DNA from 3 places in the Bacillus sp. N6 genome. Region 2 is predicted to be linked to each of the others. Evidence: riboswitches for the same ligand, from Rfam matches in the RefSeq annotation. Region 2 holds a riboswitch; each other region holds the start of a gene.
What was found. A riboswitch is a leader RNA that binds a small molecule or an ion and turns the genes downstream of it on or off. The one in region 2 is predicted to bind cyclic di-GMP.
Positions count from the first base shown of each region.

Region 1: linked by a shared signal. The riboswitch ahead of ACUXVC_RS02180 (methyl-accepting chemotaxis protein) and the one ahead of ACUXVC_RS05355 (SpaA isopeptide-forming pilin-related protein) in region 2 are both predicted to bind cyclic di-GMP.
Region 3: linked by a shared signal. The riboswitch ahead of ACUXVC_RS24005 (WxL domain-containing protein) and the one ahead of ACUXVC_RS05355 (SpaA isopeptide-forming pilin-related protein) in region 2 are both predicted to bind cyclic di-GMP.

Region 1 covers NZ_CM127843.1:416,544-423,450, reverse strand. The annotation lists gene ACUXVC_RS02185 (non-ribosomal peptide synthetase family protein) at 1-1,841, opposite strand, end outside; gene ACUXVC_RS02180 (methyl-accepting chemotaxis protein) at 1,979-3,721, opposite strand; cyclic di-GMP riboswitch class I at 3,857-3,941, opposite strand; gene ACUXVC_RS02175 (anaerobic C4-dicarboxylate transporter family protein) at 4,224-5,537, shown strand; gene thiE (thiamine phosphate synthase) at 5,653-6,312, opposite strand; gene thiM (hydroxyethylthiazole kinase) at 6,327-6,907, opposite strand, start outside.
Region 2 covers NZ_CM127843.1:1,025,623-1,032,529, reverse strand. The annotation lists gene ACUXVC_RS05355 (SpaA isopeptide-forming pilin-related protein) at 1-1,613, opposite strand, end outside; cyclic di-GMP riboswitch class I at 1,673-1,765, opposite strand; gene ACUXVC_RS05350 (TetR/AcrR family transcriptional regulator) at 1,938-2,474, opposite strand; gene ACUXVC_RS05345 (hypothetical protein) at 2,806-3,189, shown strand; partial or broken gene ACUXVC_RS05340 (CPCC family cysteine-rich protein) at 3,263-3,529, opposite strand; gene ACUXVC_RS05335 (hypothetical protein) at 3,526-3,969, opposite strand; gene ACUXVC_RS05330 (DUF975 family protein) at 4,153-4,806, opposite strand; gene ACUXVC_RS05325 (PH domain-containing protein) at 5,006-6,457, opposite strand; gene ACUXVC_RS05320 (PH domain-containing protein) at 6,450-6,907, opposite strand, start outside.
Region 3 covers NZ_CM127843.1:4,649,394-4,656,300, reverse strand. The annotation lists gene ACUXVC_RS24015 (ATP-binding protein) at 1-283, shown strand, start outside; gene ACUXVC_RS24010 (ATP-binding protein) at 280-1,500, shown strand; cyclic di-GMP riboswitch class I at 1,747-1,835, shown strand; cyclic di-GMP riboswitch class I at 1,907-1,995, shown strand; cyclic di-GMP riboswitch class I at 2,067-2,155, shown strand; gene ACUXVC_RS24005 (WxL domain-containing protein) at 2,308-4,893, shown strand; gene ACUXVC_RS24000 (hypothetical protein) at 4,933-5,250, shown strand; gene ACUXVC_RS23995 (WxL domain-containing protein) at 5,287-6,015, shown strand; gene ACUXVC_RS23990 (WxL domain-containing protein) at 6,082-6,807, shown strand.

The DNA of each region.
Region 1 (6,907 bases), 610 kb from region 2:
TTCCGATGTAAAAATTCTATATTTCCATCCTCTAACAACTTAACAATATCACCTGTTTTATATATATTAACTATAGGATTAAAAGGGTTCTGAATAAAAGCTTCAATTGTTTTATTAGGCTTATTAAAATACCCTTTTGCTAATCCTACTGAATCTATATATAATTCACCAGGTACACCAATTGGACAAAGATTCATATTCTCATCCAAAATCATAACTTGATAATTAGCACATGGTTTACCAATGGGAATACTCGCAACATCCTCATTTAACTGACTAGGTATTTTATAGGTTGTCGTCACTACAGTACATTCTGTCGGTCCGTATACATTATGAATTTCAACATTTGTACCTATCCTTTCTCTCCACAATTTAATAACCTCTACAGGCAACATTTCACCGCCAATCGCAATTCTTTTTAGGGAAGCTAGCTTATATATATCTTCTTCTGCTAAATAAGTTGCTACTTGTCGAACAAAAATTGTTGCTAATGCCAAGATCGAAGTTGCTTTCACTTTATAGATTGCATTTGCAAATGCTTCTACAGACAATCGCTCTTCCTCTAATAATACATACAAGTTTCCTCCGCAGAATAAAGAAGCAAATGACTCCCATACAGAAGCATCGAAACTAAAAGAAGGAAATTGGGCAAATACATCCTCTTCTGTCAATTCATATTGCTTTTGCATCCAAGTGTACAGATTAACAACCCCTCTATGTGCTAACATCGTTCCCTTTGGATTCCCTGTTGAACCAGACGTATAAATCATATAAGCTACATCATCACAATGAATAGACAACTTTACATCTATATCTTCACAAGTTTCACTATCATACATTGAAACTGTTTGAACTCCATCACATGTTATAGGCGTCTCTTTCATCAATATAACTTTCGCTTGGCTATCTTGAATAATGTACTGTATTCTACTTTCCGGATAATCTGGATCAATCGGAACATACGCTGCACCAGCTTTTAATATAGCTACCATACTTACTACTGTGTCTATGCTACGTTTCATAAATATTCCAACATAGTCTCCTAATTGGACGCCGTTTTTAATTAACATATGAGCTATTTGATTACTTTTTTTATTTAGCTCCTCATAAGTTAAAGTACCTTCCCTTGAAGATAAAGCTATACGATTTGGAAATTGAGTAACAGTATTATAGAACATATCGACGATACTTTTCTCAGGATATACTGCTGTCGTATCATTCACTTGACTATAAAGTGCCATCTCGGCCTCTGTAATAATATTAAAATGTTTTATATACTTATTAGTATTTTGTGATATATCAACTAAAACACCTTGTATTTGTTGTGCATAACGAGTAATCGTTGTTTCCTTCCAATTAACACTATTAAATATTATTTCTACACTTTGCATATTTTTACTAAATACAAATTGTAATGTATTCGTGTCTTGTAGCTCATAATATGTTTCACCAATAATAATAGGTGACATTTCATATAATGTATTACCGTTTTGAAACTCTTCTATTTCTTCCTCATTCATTTCTTTAATTTGTTCCAGTTGCTCTTCAATCTGTAAATTCAAACTTTCATAGGAGAGAAAATTAGAAACTTCAATAGTAATCGGAAATAAACTTCCTCTTACATGATAAAGCACGACAATATGTTTTTCTTTAGAAATATGATATAACCACGTTGCAGTCGCTCCTATTAAATCTACAATATGAGTCAAATTTGGAAATAGTTCAGTTTTCCTTTTTATCCTAAGTTCCGTTCCTTGCACATCTTTAGGTATTTTAATACTTCCTTCTACTTTCCCTAAAAATTCTTTTACCATCTCATTATAAGAAATTGCTAATTTCATATTTATGTAAATTCCTCTCTTAAATATAATAAAGGTGTGAAAATTCACACCTTTTTCATCCCTTATTAACGGGCAGATTCGTTCAATTCATAATCAGTAGCGGAGATATCCCCTTTGATTAGAATTGAACTTTCTCCTTATTCGCTTTTAAACTCACCAATAAGCTCTTGTAATTCCTGAGAAAGCCAACTTAAAGAAGTCGCTAATTCTGCAATATCTTGTACTGATATTTCTTGCTCTTTCATGCTTTCTTCAACATTACTACTGCTGTTGGCATAAGTGTTTGCAATATGTGATAATTCATTTACGACTTGAACGATATTCTGGCTATTTTGTAAAATGTCACTCGAATTACCCGAAACAGCTTTTACTTGATCTGTAACAGATTGCGCTGATTTGGAGATTTTTTCAAAGAAATTTCCACTACTTTGAACAAGTGAAATTCCAGTTTCTACTTCTTTTGAACCTTTTTGCATTGAAACTACAGCATCTTCTGTCTCAGCTTGTGTTTCACCAATTAATTTCGCTATATCTTTAGCAGACGCTTCCGTTTGTTCTGCTAATTTTCGTACTTCATCAGCAACAACTGCAAACCCTCTCCCCGCTGCTCCAGCACGTGAAGCCTCAATAGAAGCATTTAAAGCTAATAAATTTGTTTGATTTGAAATACCTGTAATTACAGTTACGATATCACTAATTTCTTTTGACCTTGTTTCTAACGAATAAATGATGGAAGATAAATCTTGTACTGCATTTTGAATTAAACTCATTTGATTAATAATTTGTCCAATCACTTCATTACCTTCAATTGAATGTTGCTCCATACCTTCAGAAGCAACCGCAACTTGTTTCGCAGCCCCAGTTATCTCTTCTACCTTATCTTCCATTCCATGTACAATTCCTAAACATTGTTGTACTGAAGTTTTTTGAGACTGTGCCCCTACTCTTAAACCTTCAATAGAACTTGCAATCTCTTGAACTGCCATGCTGTTTTCCTCTGTACTCGCCGACAATTCTTGTGAAGAAGAAGAAACTTGCTCAGCAGTTTGCCTTACTTTATCTATAATCCCTTTAAATTTTTCAATCGTGTTATTGAAATAAACATTAATAATTCCAATATCATCTGGTCTTTCTTTTAATTTAATACTTAAGTCACCTTCACCAATTTTACGTAACCCTTCTCGTAAATCTTTTAATGGAGCTAACGAGTGACGCACGATAAAGAATTGAGTAATAGTCGCAATTGCTAATGAAATAATGATAAAGAGTAAGCCCTGTATCATAAACTTCTCTTTTGTAATAGGAACAATGGAAGCATCTAAGTCAGCCGCAATAATTGCAACAATATTATTTTCTCCATCTGTAATTGGTTCTAATATTGTCACCCACGAACCTATTTCATCTTCATATACTTCTGTCATTTGGGCCTTTTTCGTATCAATGACTTTATCGTATGCCTTCATCCAATGAGCGGGTTGTTCATAATAATCTCCCGGCTTTATAGGGAACGCTTTTGTTAACTCTGTAGTCAAACCAACGAGTTGTAATTCTCGCTTTTCATTCGGCTTTGCTCCTGTAACATACGTTTGTCCAACACTTTTCAATTCTTTTGACACTTCATCTAATTTCTCTGTTAACTTTTCTTTTTTCACTTTTTCGGCTGTAGGATCTTTCGCCATGTCTCTAACTAATTCTACATCCAATTTTTTCAATACTATTTCTCCTGTTTCAATAGACTGCCTTTCAAATAAAGACATCATACTATTTTGAAACATGTTGAAACTTAGTGCACCCATACTTCCAACAAGTGTCAAAATAACTAATACGGTTAATAAGACGTTCTTTTGAAGGAACGATAACTTATGCCAATATTTTTTCATTAATATCCACCTTCCTTAATTAACATAAACAAAAAAAACAAAATATATGAATATTTTGTTTGAAAATGTTTCTCAATATGTTCGAGAATAAAAAAAAGCCAATGTAAAAGCATTGGCCAAGACCAACCCTATCCGTCCGGTAACTGGCTAGCGTAGCCTTTCGACCTTAGCTCCTGTAGTTTTGCGTCCTCATGTTTCCATCAGTTTGCCTTTCTCGCTGAACGAGTTGAACGATATGGGAGTTCTATGAGAATTAATTTATTCTCTTTCAAAGATTACAACATATAAATCAAAATGTCTACTTATTTAGAGATATAAATACAAATTTTTAATGCATTGCTTTTTCAAAATAATTTCAAAAAGTACGTGAATGTTACTTTTTTTGTGTTATATAATAAAAAATGTATAAACAACAAGGATTTCTTCGGGTATTTATTTAATTTTCATTCAAATTAAACTATTCGAATATATCTTAACTAATGAATTTCGGAGGTAGTTTATCATGTTTTGGCTACAATTTCTTACCTTGTTACTCTGTATTTTTATTGGTGCACGCCTAGGCGGAGTTGGTTTAGGAGTAATGGGTGGAGTTGGTATGGCAATACTCGTTTTTGTCTTCCACTTACAACCAACCGCGCCTCCTATCGATGTAATGCTTATGATTTTGGCAGTAATTACAGCTGCTGGTGCTTTGCAAGCTGCTGGAGGAATGGACTATCTTGTTCATCTAGCTGAAAAGGCATTACGAAAAAATCCAAAGCGTATTACTTTTTTTGCTCCAATTGTTACTTATTTATTCACACTATGTGCAGGCACTGGTCACGTTGCCTATTCTGTACTTCCTGTTATTGCAGAAGTCTCTCGTGAATCAGGGATTAGACCGGAACGCCCAATGTCGATTGCCGTAATCGCTTCTCAACAAGCAATTACAGCTAGTCCAATTTCAGCTGCCACAGTTGCTCTTTTAGCAATGTTAGCTGACTATAAAATCACTTTATTAGATATTTTAAAAGTGAGTATTCCCTCCACTTTCATTGCTTGTATGTTAGCAGCATTCGTTGCTAGTAAGATGGGAAAAGAATTAAGTGAGGACCCTGAATACTTAAAACGATTAAAAGAAGGAATGATTCCTAAGCTTGAAGAGAAAAAAGAATTTGTAGGTGTAAAGGGCGCAAAATTATCAGTTATCCTTTTCCTTGTAGGAACCTTCCTTGTTGTACTTCTTGGTTCATTTGAAGCACTTCGTCCAGGATGGATAGTTGATGGGAAGTTAGCTCGCCTTTCCATGCCGAACACAATTGAGATGGTCATGTTAACTATCGCGGCTCTTATTATTATTTTCTGTAAACCAAATGTAGAAAGCATTGTGTCTGGTAACGTCTTTAAAGCAGGGGCAACAGCAGTTGTTGCTATTTTCGGTATCGCTTGGATGGGAGATACTTTCTTTAACGGAAACTTAAATATGATTCAAGGATCCATTCAGCATTTAGTAACAAGTGCACCTTGGCTATTTGCCATCGCGCTATTCATTCTATCTATTTTACTGTACAGCCAAGCAGCAACAGTACGTGCCTTAATGCCACTTGGACTATCCCTTGGTATTCCACCAGCACTACTGATTGCAATGTTCCCTGCAGTAAACGGATATTTCTTCATTCCAAACTATGGAACAATCGTTGCTGCCATTAACTTTGACCGTACTGGTACAACAGGTATCGGTAAATACGTATTAAATCATAGCTTTATGATTCCAGGTTTAATCGCAACATTTACTTCTATCGGCATTGGAATGCTTTTAATTTCTATTATGTTTTAAAGAAAAAGCACAAACCCTTATTTAAAAAGGTTTGTGCTTTTTTAATCAAACGTTTGTTTAAAATTTGGGGCAGTCCATTTCTCCATGTAGCACTTAAAATACTACACGTCCTTCCCTACAAACTTCTCTTTACTTCTTCAGCTAATTTTCTCGTACTTTCATACGCAGATTCAGCTAAACTAATTGCTGAAATAACTGAAACACCGTCCGCACCCGCTTCTATAACTGCTGCTGTATTTTCAATTGTAATCCCACCAATACCAACGATTGGCACTGTAATTCCTTGTTCTCTAAAATAAGCTAATCCTTTCGTTCCTTGAACCGCTTTCGTATCTTTTTTCGTACTCGTTGTGAAAATAGGTCCAACGCCTAAATAATCTGCTCCATTTTCGATTGCAAAGCGTGCTTCTTCAATTGTATGAGCAGATACGCCGATAATTTTATCTCCCATTTTTTCACGAACAGATGTAATTCCTTCATCATCTTGTCCTACATGAACACCATCTGCATCTAATTCAATGGCTAATTCTACATCATCATTTACAATGAAAGGAACACTATATTCCTTACAAAGCGTCTGCAATTCTTTTGCAAAGCGCACTCTATCTTCTCCGATTAAAGAACCTTCCCCCTTCTCGCGAAACTGAAAAAGTGTCACTCCACCATCTAACGCTTCTTTCAATACAGCTAAAGGATCCCTCGTGCAGTTATTACTTCCCATAATAAAATACACTTGTAATAACTTAGACATCTTCTTTGTTTCAATGCGCATCATGTGTTTCATCCCCCTTACTCTAACTCCTCAATCTTTCCATACTTCTCAATATCACCAGCAGTAGTATTCGCTAACTGATTTAAAAATTCAATTTGGAAACTACCAGGTCCCTTTTCCACGGTCTTAGCAGCTGCCAGTTCCGAAGCTACACCATAAAACGTTAATGCTGCTACTGCTGCTTTTACATAATCTTTTTCCACTGCTACAAATGCTCCTATTACAGAAGTTAGTAAACAACCTGTTCCCGTAACTTTCGTTAAAATAGGGTGACCGTTTCGAATAACAATAGTTCTCTCTCCATCTGTAACAACATCTTCTTTTCCAGTAATGACCGCAACTGTATTTAGTTCGTCTGCTGTCTGCCTTGCAATACTTACAACATTGCCATTTCCAGTACCAGCGTCTACCCCTTTAATTTCCCATTTCTCATTAATAACATTTGCTATTTCAGCTGCATTTCCGCGGATAATTGCTAAATCGATTTCAGCCGGAATATGTCTCGCAACTTCTGTTCGATACGAAGTTGCTCCTGCACCAACTGGATCAAATAGTACTGGCACATTGTTCGTATTTGCTGATTTACCCGCGAGTAGCA
Region 2 (6,907 bases):
GTTTCATAAACTTTATACGTCCCAGGAGCTAAAGTTTGAGGTACTGAAAAACCTTTTTCGTCCGTTTTCAGTTTTGCAACAACTTCATTTGCACTATTTCGAACTTCAAATTCGGCACCTTTTAACCCTTTGTTCGGATTCTCAGAATCTATTTTATGAAGCGATACTGTACCATCTTTTGGAGCTTCAGGCGGCGTAATAGTTACTTCTTTTGATGTTAATATTTTATCATCAAAATGTAATTCCGCTTTATTAGGAATCTTCTTATCTACGTAAGAAGATAAGTCTGCATTATTTTTAATTTTCGCCTTGATACTAAGATTAATTATCTGGTCTTCATATGACTTATAGTCAAAATTCTCACCAAACGTAAATGTTACTTCACTTCTTTGCTTATCTATCTTTAACGTCCCTTTAGAAGTAATATCTTGGCCATTTTGATCATACACTTTTGCCTCTAATACTTCTAAAACATCTTCTAAATCATCACTAATTACCATTGATGTGTATTTAGGAGGATCGTTCGGTATATGTGTACCAACTTGGTATTGAATCACTTGATCCATTTGTGTTAGCTGCTCATTCTCTACAAGCTTGCCATTCTCATCAACTATATTTTTTTCAATACTAGGTGGATTATCGTCACCTGAACCGGTTCCCCCTCCACCACTTACGAATACTTGTCCTACTTTTTCTTCAGTTTTAATATTTTTACCTTCTAATTTCACAGTATTTTTATGAGGCTTTGCAGCAGGATTAGTAATCTTTGTTTTATATCTTAAAATATAACCTTTTGAACTGTCTGGAAACTCAATTGTAAATCCAGCCTTTGTTGCATTAATTTTAATGTTAGATAAATCTGCTGGCTTAATATTTGTTGGTGCATAACCATCTTCAAATACAGCCTCTTCTAATACTACGCTGTCTGTAATTAACTCATGCCCAGGTCCTAATGTATCTGTTAATTTAAGATCTTGCATTTCTGTTCCAGTTGCATTTACGTATACAAGCCAATCAGCAATCGAAGGATCTTCTTGATTATAAGAACCCCATTTCAATAGATTATCTGTATTGGGCTGTGGCTTCGGTCTCTCTGTCGTATTACTTACATTTACTTCTTTATTGACGATTTGACCATCAACGTTAAATTCTAATGGAATTTCTTTAACACCATCATATGCTTCTAGACCAAAGTAGAATTCTACGAATAAAGAACCTTTAATGTTATTCTTTCCTTCTACGTAATCACCCATAGTACACGTTAATAGACCCTTTTTCATCTCACATGTACCAACTGTTTTTCCTTCAGCATCTTTTAAAGGAAAACTCATATTCATAAGGTCTTTTCGAAACTCTTTTGGCATATCAATTGTGAATTGATCTCCACTTTTTATTTTTTCTTTAGCTGACCACTTCACTTCTACTTTCATACCATCTGAGGCTTGATACGGTTCAGATGTCGTGCCATCAGTACGGGAAATATTAATTTCATCCACTGGACTTTTCATCACAGCAGCTTGAATAACTGGAGCCCACACATTCAGCACTGAAAATAATACTAGAAAAACTAATGAAACCATTGAAATATGCCTTTTAGTACTTTTCATTTGCATAGTTCCCTCCTATTTTTTATATTTATATAACAAAAAAAGACCGTCCGGTTGCATCAAAAATGTGCAACCAGACGATCTTAGTAACCAATATGTATTACCGTAGACTCTAAGCTTTGCGGCCTATCCTTTCGAATAGTGTGCTAAAAATATCCTTTATTCTTTTTTTGTTTCATTTTCCTCTTAAACCAAATATTACTATACCGTCTGGACGGTTATAATTCAATACTCTATAAAATTGTTCTATTTTTCTAATAAAAAAAACAATTCACCACTACATTAAATAAGTAATGGTGAATTGTTTTCACATTATATAGTTAGTATATTCTATTTATACGAATTACTAATAAGAGCTTGAATCACTTTTTCTCTTAACTCGGGGCTTAGTCTGCCAACCCCTAAATATTCCGAATACCATAATCCATCTGCTGCTAATCTAATAATTGTTGCACAAACTGAATCTATCTCATCGTTTTCTATATTCTTTTGCAGTTGCTGAAATGATTGTTGTAATGGCTCAAGTAATTCAGGTTTTAACATGAATGCTGCCATCATACTACTAGACAACTCTTCTGTTCTTCTCTCATTACTTAATCTTTCCTCTACAAAAGAGCGAACCCATCTCCCTTTCCTCTCTGAGTCTTCCGCTACTCTATTGTAAATAGCGCCCTCATAATCCTCTATCCCTCTGACTATCATACCTTCTATTAAAGCTTCTTTATTTGCAAAGTGATACAATAATCCACCTTTACTTACACCCGCCTCTTTTGCCACTGCTTCTAAGGTTAATTTAGCAACCCCTTTACATTGCACAATTTGAGAAGCGGCCGCCAAAATCTTTTGCCGCGTTATGCTGATACTCATTCCTTTTTAAAACCCCATTTCTACTAAATTTATATAAATACGAATCTTATTTTTAATATTGTTGATTACTACTAAGTATTTTCTTTATACAACAAAAGCTTCATTACCTTTGAATTTTTAGTTACTTATTCTATTAAAAATTTCCATATCATTCAATATGATAACATTAAATATACAAAGTTGACTATACATCTATACTTTTATATTCATTGAAAATATATCCATAAACACGAAATGTATAAAAATTGATTATCCTTATACATCTAATCTATAATTTAAAGAGGTTTATATTTTCATAAAAATAAAGTGAAATTTTATAAGGATGATTCCATTGAAAAAATTTTCTATTAGTTATTTAATATGCTTACTGTTTTTTTCTATCATTGTGAATGTTTTACAGTATACAAGCGTTCCAAATTATGCGGATTCATGGGGGCCGATTTGGGTATCTATTATTATGCTTTCAATTCTTGGAAGTATTCCTGTTCTTATCGGTTGTTTAATAGGCGAATTTTGTTATAGAAAAATAAAAGGAAGTCACGAATTAAAAATCGGTATTCCTTTATTTATAGTGTTAGGTATTTCCTACAATCATTTCTTCTTTATGTTGTTTAACGACCGATATTTTCTATCCTTTAATTTAGAAGCCTTTTTGGAAACAGGCCTACCTATTACGTTATCATCTTTATTATTTTACCTTATAAGACGCCGTTAATTCTTTCATCATTACATAAAAAAATGTTATTACTCTTGTTACATCGAGTAATAACATTTTTATTTAAATCTATTTAACTAATTTGCTTCCAACTAGTATCCTTCATATCTTCGCTAGTCGGCTTTCTAACTGATTTCACAAAACATTCCTCGCAAGCACCAAATGCAATGAAGTTTTTCTGTGCTTATCTTAACGAGACTTCATTTGCCCCGCCTTCAAAGTCAGGATCGTTAAACTGTACCTCATCATCTTCCCAGTAACATATATTACAAATTTCATATGTACCTGGTGGTTCTTCTTCTATTGTTCTATACCCGCAGCACGGACATGTATATTTCATTCTGTTACTCCATTATTCATTTCTTTTTTCTCCCATATATTCCGGCCCATAAAGAATGTAACAGCGCAAATCATAGTTATTACCATGAAAGTAGTATTAGAATCCTCATATGTAGTTGGAATTCCAATCGTTACAGAAACAATACTAAAAGCTAAAAGTAAATATAATAATAAAGATAGAATATAGCTTAGTTTAAATCGTAAAATGATACCTCTAAACAATAGCTCACCAAGTAGACAGCCACCTAAAATGATAGGTACTCCGAAATATAATGTAAGGACTCCCATTTGCGCAGTAGATTGAATTATCTTACCGATTATGTTCGGCGAAACCAGCTCACTATTGTTTCCCATCCTATCATATAAATCAAGTGCCGTTACTGAAATAAAGAAACTTAATATAGAAAACGAATACGGTATTAAAAATTTGCTCACTCTCATTCACCTCACTTTTTTTGTTTCACATATATTATTCATTACTTTCACCCAAAAAAAAATAGCCCTCTATGCTAAAACATAGAGGGCATAATTTTTATATAAAAACCTATACCTTATCCTGAAATCCCCCCTAAACAGAACATCTAAACTATCTGTGCCCTATATTCTTTAGGGGATAAGTGGTTATTAGAAAGTAGTGCCTTCTTTTTTATAATATTCTTTTGAAACCTCTTCATAAAATGCGGCTGATGTCGCGTAGAAATACGGTGCTAACCATAAGAAACCGATTCCTATAGTAAGAATACTTAATATGAACCAGCCTAAGAAACTTAAGCATAGTAAAAAGTAATCCATTTTATGTCCATTCATCATATGACGACTCTCAGTAATCGCTTGATTCGCTGTATATTCTGGATGATCATTCAAAATAAAATATGTCATAGAATAAGAAAATGATTTAATAATACCTGGAATAATAAGAAGCAATGTCCATAGAGTCAAGTATACATACATTAGTAAATATGTTAAAAACGACTTCATCAACTTACTTCCATCGCTAAACCATCTAAATATATGACCAATGCGAGCATCAGTCCCACGAATTGCATTTAAAACAAGATAATAGGCACCTATTGTTAATGGACCAATAACAAGCATTACTATAATACTTACTGTAAGTGAATCACTTGCCTCTTCCCAACCCCAAAATACCGAGAAAATACCTGTTGTTAGCATTTCAACAGCTCCAATAAGGATTCCAATTAATAAAGTTGCCCCTACCGCTAATCCCCATCTTCCTTTTAATGCATCAAGTGCTTCTCTTTTCAACTGACTTATCATATATAACCTCCTAATACTATTTATATTTTAGTATACCATTTATATCAAAAATTCCACAGATTTCCCTGAAATAGAAGCATACTCCTTTTTGCATACGTATTAATACATGTGTGCTGTAGTTGTACTAATATATGGATTAAACGACTCTTTTCCCTATAACAAAAAAGCTTGCCCTTCAGAATAGGCAAGCTTTCTCAAATTATTCCTCACTGATTCTCTTCTTATACCAATCCTGCATTCTCTCCGCATCTTCTACTCTCGTATGCTCTAATTTGTAACTAGATGATGCACTAGAAAACTTATACGTACATAAATCCGCTCGGCGCTGGAAATATGATTGTGTCTTCTCCATTGATTGGACATGTCTTCTTCTAATAAGTCCTGTATATTTTCCGACGCTACGATAGACAAGTGTAATTTGTTCTCCGTTAACACTGTAACCATTTGTTTTAAATGTTGCGTATCCAAGTGTAAAGATGAGGATCGCGAGCGGAATTAATGCCCACATGATGAAGTGCTTTTCAGAGTATATACTTATTCCAGTAAGCGGGATTGCGAGCATAGCGAAAAAGATAAAACTATCAATGAGATAACGGCGCAATGCTGCTTTTGGTAATGCAATAATGTTTGCATTCAGTTCGTATGGTAATTGTAAATGGGCGAGTAACTGTTGTACTCGATCTTTTCGAATGATTGGGTGCAGTGTAACCTTTTCTTTTTCGTCACCCATTCCTTTACTTTGAATCACTTCTACTTGCACAGCACAATAACCGAATGGTTGGCGTAAAATACTTTCTTTTATCGTAATACCTTGAATACGATGCAATTTTAGTACGAGCTCTTTTTTCTCAAGTAATCCTTGCGAAATGCGAACTTCGTCATTTCTTCGATTCACTGTGAAATCGCCATGTTTTAACGCGTAACCGATTGTAGATATAATCCAAGAAAGAACGAGTAACATGGCTACCATGAAAATCCAGCCATATATATCATGTTCCATTACATACGACTTTACGCCATTCTCTATCCATTTCGGAATGTACTCATCTACTTGGTGATAAACGAAAAAGATTAAAGAGAATAATAGTCCAAATTGACCAGATGTAACAGATGCTAATAAAATCTCTTTCCAAGTTAATTTATACTCTGTCGCTTGTTTTTCTTCTGTAACAATTTCTTTTTCTACTACATTTTCTGTTGCTTCGTCTAACGTTCCTTCTGCTTTCACTTCTGGAGTTGGCTCATTTAGCAAAGTAATAAGCTCCGCCGCTTCTTCTGCCGTAATACCAGCTAAGCTAACTTCTGCTTCATCGCCCCCACCAGCTGTTTCAATCTGAATTTTTTTTAAACCGAGCATTTGATATAGTACGTTAGAACTTGTATTAATCGTTTGAACACGTTCTTTATTTAAGTAGCTCTCCTTTTTCACGAAGAGACCTTTTTTCACATGTAATACGTTATTTTCAACCCAATATGTTGTGTAATACCATTTTTCAAATGCTGAAAAAACGGTGAGTAAACCAAATGCTGCGGGAATTAAATACCAAAACGGGAATTTTCCGTTTAAGCTAAACATGAAAATAATGAGTGGTATAAAATCTGTTATTTTTAATTCTAATAACATCGTGATTGGATGCTGCCTCTTATACATCCTCATCACTCACTTTCGCTAATTCTGCGATTTTCGTTTTCAACATTTCCGCTTCATACATCGTTAAGCCTGGGATGCTATGAGAAGTTGCTGCTGTTGAAATGTGTAATTCTGCTAAGCCATATTTTCTCATAATTGGTCCTTGTTCAATCGTTACGTGCTGCACACGAATCATCGGTACTAATACGCGCTTTACGACAAAAAGACCATGCTGAATTTCAAGCTCTTCTTCATTTAGTTGGTAGCTGTAATAACGTTGACGTAGTTTTGGGAATAAGAAGTACGAAAATGGTGCGAACACAACTGTCAGCCCAATCATTACATACAAAATCCACGCCCACCAATCAAACTTTATCATGAGGAAAAGGTAAGCTAAAATGACGAGTATACCGATCCCTTCTTCAATTACAGCACGAACTTTCCACACCTTGGCCATGTCAGGGTGAATTT
Region 3 (6,907 bases), 1.7 Mb from region 2:
ATTAGAAAATAAAGGGAAAGAGTATGTAATGATCAGCGTGATTGATAATGGTCATGGTATTAAGCAAGAAAACTTAATTCGTGTTACAGAGGCCTTTTATACAACGAAACAAGATAAAATTGGTCTGGGACTTACGGTAGCGAATCGAATTGTCGCCGAGCACCTTGGTGAGCTGCATATTTCAAGTGAAAGAGATACTGGAACGAGAATAGACATCATTCTCCCAAAGAAGTGTGGAAATACTGAAATCCAAGTGGAAGAAAAGCTAGGAGTTACCATATGAATAAAGGCTATATATTTAAAAACGAAGAAATAAAGGCGCTGAAAGCATTTTTAAGTTTATTTTTCATTATATTTTTTGTATATGATCTTGCTTATGAATTTATCGTACCGTTAATCGGTGGAGAGCAAGAAGGGGTAGGAGAGTTTGAAGATGGTTTAGGTTTATGGCTTTACTTTTTGATGGTGGTATTGTTTTGCGTTGGGATATACTTTATGAAATGGAAGAATGCTTTTGCGGTAAAGTATATTATTCTAATTGGCTATAATGTATTAGATTTTATCCATAACATTATGATTTATTATGGTAGCGATGCAGAATTTGACGGTGGAAATATAGTAGAAGGATTTTTTATTTTGTTTGCACCAATCTTTGTGAATAAAAGATATTTCTGGTTAATTCCAGCGATACTTGTCGGAAAGTATGCTCTTACAGGAATCATTATTCAATCTTCTCTCGTTTTAATCCCAATGGCATTATATAGCGTATTTACTATCATATGTTGGATTATATTTTTGAGGGTTCAGTCTTATGTTCGGACGCTTGAGATGATGGACAAAGAAATAAAACAGACAGAAAAACTAGCAGCTGTTGGAAAGATGGCAACGGTTATTGGTTATAAGATTAGAAGACCTTTAGCAAACTTAAAAAAACTTGTGAATAAACAAGCAGACAAGCATCCAGAGGATAAAATTTATAGTGATATTATGAAACAAGAAGTAGATCGGATTCATATAATTGCTACAGAACTTAGTGGATTTGAGAAATCTAAATCACTAGAATCAGAAACTCATAACATACAAGAAATTATCTCTTATGTTATTCGAGTTATGGAAAAGCCTGCTTTAAAACAAGGAGTCTACATACAAGGTATTTACAGTAAAGACTTACCATCGATTACATGTGATGAAAAACGATTAAAACAGGTCTTTTTTAATTTAATTAAAAATGCAATTGAAGCAATGTCAGTTGGCGGAACAATTACGATTAAAGTTACTGTAAAAGATGGAATCATCATTCAAGTGAAAGATGAGGGATGCGGCATTCCGAAAGATAAAATTCCAAAGTTAAATGAAGCCTTTTATACAACGAAAGAAACAGGAACTGGTCTAGGTTTAGTAGTTACAGAAAAAATTATTAAAGACCACAACGGTAAAATGAGTTTTGAAAGTGAAGTTGGGGTTGGAACGACGGTTGAGGTTATGTTACCACTGCATTAAATAGAAAAAACATCACTTCCAAATAAGTGATGTTTTTTCTATTTTATCTTGCTATTTGTGGATAGTAAAAATCTCATTTTATCGATAAAGAATGTATGATGTATTTCTAAGATCAAAATGTTTTTTTAGTTTTTATTATGGATTTTCAAGTAAAAAATTTAGACTATAAAAATTAATTGTTTTTTTCTAAAAAAACTATTTTCTTTTTTGGGTTTTAATGGTATATTCAAAACACGATAAATAAATACCTATTTTTGGCACACTATTCGAAAGGATAGGTCGCAAAGCTAAGAGTCTAAAGTAATGAAAATTACTATGATAGTCTGGTTGCAGTTTGGATTTTCACACATAGTTGTATGTATGAAAATCGAAGAGGCAACCGGATTTTTTATTGTCTCAAAAAGAAAAAATAAATGGGCACACTATTCGAAAGGATAGGTCGCAAAGCTAAGAGTCTAAGGTAATGAAAATTACTATGATAGTCTGGTTGCAGTTTGGATTTTTACACATAGTTGTATGTATGAAAATCGAAGAGGCAACCAGATTTTTTATTGTCTCAAAAAGAAAAAATAAATGGGCACACTGTTCGAAAGGATAGGTCGCAAAGCTAAGAGTCTAAGGTAATGAAAATTACTATGATAGTCTGGTTGCAGTTTGGATTTTCACACATGTTGTGATGTATGAAAATCGAAAAGGCAACCAGGCTTTTTATTTTCTAGGAATACACATTATGATTGTAAATTTAGCTGAACAATAAATTTAATGTTAGAAATATTCAGTTCATAAGAAATGAGGGAGGGAAGTACATTGCAAAATCAAATAGGTAAATTTGGGCGTATACTTCTCGCTGGAGGAATATTATTTACGCAAGTTGGTGTGCTAGATTACTCTGCAACGAAAGTTTATGCGGTTACAAACGACGAGCAAGGACGTTTTATCGTTCATATGGATAAACAAGAAATAAAAGTTGATGAAAATGTAGTATTAAAGATTACAAATACAAATAAACAAGATGCTAATATCGAGCTGAAATTATCTAATGAACAGCTGTTCAATGAAGCAGAAACGAAAAAAATGAACGAAAACAATAAAGCGATTCAAAACATTTCAGTAACAGAAGATCACATTGTAAAAATTGAAAAGAATGAACAAAGTAATTTTATCGGTGACGTATATGTAGTCATTCAAATGAAAAAAGCTGGAGAGTACAAATTTGAACCGATAGTGAAGTTTGAAGGGAATGAAAAGAAAATTGAATCTCCTTCTCTACATGTTGTAGAGAAAAAAGAGGTTTTAAATGTAGCCATTTCTGATGAAAATCCAAAGGCTTCAGAGGAAGTTATGAAAAAAGAAATAAGTGAAAAAGTGAAAGTATCGGAAGAAAATAAAAAACAAGAAATAAATTCTACTAATGCTGAAGTTCCAAAAGAAACGAAGACTTTAGCGAAAGAAAAGGTTAATGAAGAACTCGTACCAAAGGAAAATGAATTAAAAGAGAGCAATAGGATAAACGAAAATAATCAGGAATTACCTGCTATTCAAGCTGAGAAGGTATTAAAGAGCCAATCTCTACTAGCTGCTAGTCCTGTTACAAGTATTCTTAAATATCCAAATGTAAAGGTAATAAATAATAGAACAGGTGAAGGGCCTTCTATCTCGGGTAAATATGCTTTTAGATTTGTTTGGAGCCCACAAGTAACATATGAGGTAAAGGGTAGTAGCAATGACAGAACTGGTCAAAGTCAATATACATTTAGAAATTCAAATAGAGAACAGTACGTATTAGTAAAAAAAGCTGGTGAATATCAAGGGAAATGGATTGATGTCCGTATTAATATTCACTCTATGACAGCTTCATCTGTAGATGTTAAAACACCAATAACTAAAGGTGATGCAAAAAACTTTTTACAATTATATGGGAACGGAAGGTCAGGACAAACTTATAATGCTTCCTTTGAATTTTATGAACACGGAACAAGTAAAAAAGTACCATTAACGGCAATGTGGAATTTCAAAAGGATAAATAGTTATAAAAATGTAACGTTACGTAATGATGGTAGTCATTTAACGAATTTATACGTGTATGATACGAGTTCAATTAGGTATCAAGACAAAGGGAATAATAAAATCGAGTTTTCTGGCACAGCAGGTCCAGTAGCTACTCCAGAAGCAGATATGACAATTACATTTGATAATTTAACAGAATTACCGCTAGAAGTTAGATTAAATGCTTCAGGTGTTAATGTATCATACGACCAATTAGCGATTGCACAAATTGAAATTCCAGCTCCAAGTGTAATAGGAGATATTGTGGAAGATAATTCCCGTCAACTTTCTTATAAGGTATATCAAAATATGCCTGCTCAATCGAAAGAGATTCACTATGCGAAATCTTTTGTATTAGAAAGTGAAGTGAATAAGGATTTTACTGTGAATGATGTTTCCATTCAAGATGTGGAGAGTGGAGATGATGTAAGTAGCTTCTTTGATATTAGCAGGACAAACAATAAAGTCACTGCGGTTGCGAAAGTAAATGCGCTAAAAACAGAAGAATTCAACGGGAAAATTTATGAAATGACAATTACAGGTTCTCCTGTAAAAGGTGCTAATGTAATGAAATATTACAAAGATGGTTATCTTGAAATACCGGTGTCAGCTAAAAATTATTTAGATGGCGATAAGAATGGACAAGATAGTAATCGAGATGGAATCGCAAAAATAAGGTATAAAGGTATTCCAACTGGGAAACCAGTCCCACAAAAAGTAGTGCAAGGAACAGATTTAACAAAAATGGATATTTCTAAATTTGTGACAGATTTATCTGTAGATACAAATTTGGATGTAGATAAACCAATATCATTAGTGAAGTTAATCAATATTCCAGATACCAAAACAATAGGGAATCATACTGTAACGGTTGTAATTGAAACGAAGCAAGGTGTACAAGCGGAGATTCAAGTGCCGGTTACTGTCGTTGATGGGACTTTAAAGTTAGTAGACGTACCAAAAGAAATTACATTTGGAGATTTAACAATTCCATCGAAAACAACGACATACGCACCGAAGACGATTTCAAATCCTTTAAAGGTAACCGATGATCGTGTTAAAAAGCAAAAATGGAGTGTATATGTAAAGGAAATCACACCATTAACTTCAGCACAAAATGACACATTGACAGGAGCATTGATTTACAAACGAAATGGAAAGGATACACCTTTAAGTACTTCTAGTATAGAAGCATTCTCGTATACTTCTAAAAACGACGAGGAGGTTTTACTAAATTGGAAGGAAAACGAAGGAATTCATTTACAAGTAAAACCAGGGCCGAATGTCAAAGCAAATACTAAATATGCTGGACAGCTAGAATGGACATTAACCGATGCTCCTCTCTAAAAATATATGAAATATATAAATTTTAGAAAGGAGAGAGTAATGAAAAAAATAGTTGGTATTATCGTTTCCACAGTTATATGTGTGCCGTTTCTTATGGCAAATGTAGTAACGGCTACAAGTACGAATTCAAAAGCGGGTATTACATTTTCGAATAGCTATACACCAAATACATCAACTGATCCGACAAAGATAAATACAAAAAAAGAGACAGTTGATAAAAATAAAAATGGAGATAAATATTTACCGAAAACAGGAGGCCAGACACGGGACTTCAAACAATATATAGGATTGTTTTCAATTGTTTTATCTCTATATGTATTCAAAAGAATTAGGGGAAAGCAAGTGTATTCAAAATAAAAAATAGATGAAAACAGAGAAAAGGGGAAGGTACATATGAAACTAGCAAAATTAGCATTAATCGGTGCAGTATCATTAACATCAGTTGCAGCAGTAGGAACTTCAGCATTTGCGGAAGAGAAAGCAAATATGAAATCAAAAACAGATGTAACGTTTATTGAAGATACAAGCACAACAGATCCAAACAATCCAGAAAATCCAAATGAAAAAGTTACACCAGAGAACCCTGGTGACCATGAAATAGGAACAAAAGGTCCATTAAGTATTAACTACGTTTCTAACTTACACTTCGGCGAGCAAGTTATCTCTGGTAATGATCAAACGTACTTTGCAAAATTGGATAAAGTGAAACAAGGGAGCAAAACAGTTGAAGTACCTAACTTCGTATCTGTAACAGATAACCGTGGTACAAATGCAGGATGGAAATTGAAAGTAAAGCAAAATGCACAATTTAAAAGTGGTAATAGTGAGTTAACAAATGCAGCTTTAAGCTTAAGTAACCCAGCTGTAAATTCTGTAACTGATGCACAATATGCACCTACAACATTTAAAAATAAAGTAACGCTAGCTCCAGGTGGAGATGCGGTGGAAATTACTACTGCCGCAAAGAATAAAGGTATGGGTGATTGGACGACTGCATTCGGTAAAGGAACAGAACAAGGTAAAAAGAGTGTGAGCTTATTCGTACCAGGTACGACAGCGAAAGAAAAAGGTGCGAAATATTCAGCTGAGTTAACTTGGACTTTAGAAGATACACCAAACTAAGCTTATACAAGATTGAAAATTAAGAATGACTGAATTTTAAAAATGATCATAAAGGGGTATAAAACTATGAAATTAGCAAAAATAGCATTAATTGGAGCGGTAACATTATCATCAGTATCAGTAGGAACGTCTGCATTTGCAGCTGAGAAAGATGGCGGGAAATTAGACTCAAAAGCATTCATTAAATTCGAGAAAAATACAGATAAAATTGATGTTGTTAATCCAGAGAATCCAGATGAAACTGTAGATCCAGTTGATCCAGATAAAAAAGGTACAGATGGTCCACTAAGTATTGATTATGTATCTAACTTCAACTTTAAAACACAAAAAGCATCAGGGAATAACGAAATCTACTTTGCAGAATTAGATAAAGTAAAGAAAAAAGTAGACGGTTCTGTAATTGACGTGCCGAACTACGTTCAAGTAACAGATAATCGTGGTACAAATGCTGGATGGCATTTAACAGTAAAACAAAATGGTCAATTCAAAACTGCAGATGATAAAGCATTGGATGGCGCGGCATTAACATTAAAAAATTCAGCTTTGAAATCAAATGCAGGTAGCGACGCACCAACAGCAGAACAATCTATCACATTAAATCCAAGTGGTGCAGCATCTGATTTAATCGATGCAAAAGAAAACCAAGGTATGGGTACATGGGTAAATACGTTTGGTAAAGATGCAACAGAAGCGAAACAAAGCGTAGAGTTATCTGTACCAGGTAAAACGAAAAAAGAACAAACACAATACACAACTTCACTAACTTGGGAACTAACAGACGCTCCTATGTAAGTAAGAGGAATTTTAAGATAAAAGAGGAAAATGAGAAGAGATAAGGGAATGGCTTTAACCTTGTCTCTTTCTTGTCTATAAAATGGATATGAAGGGGATT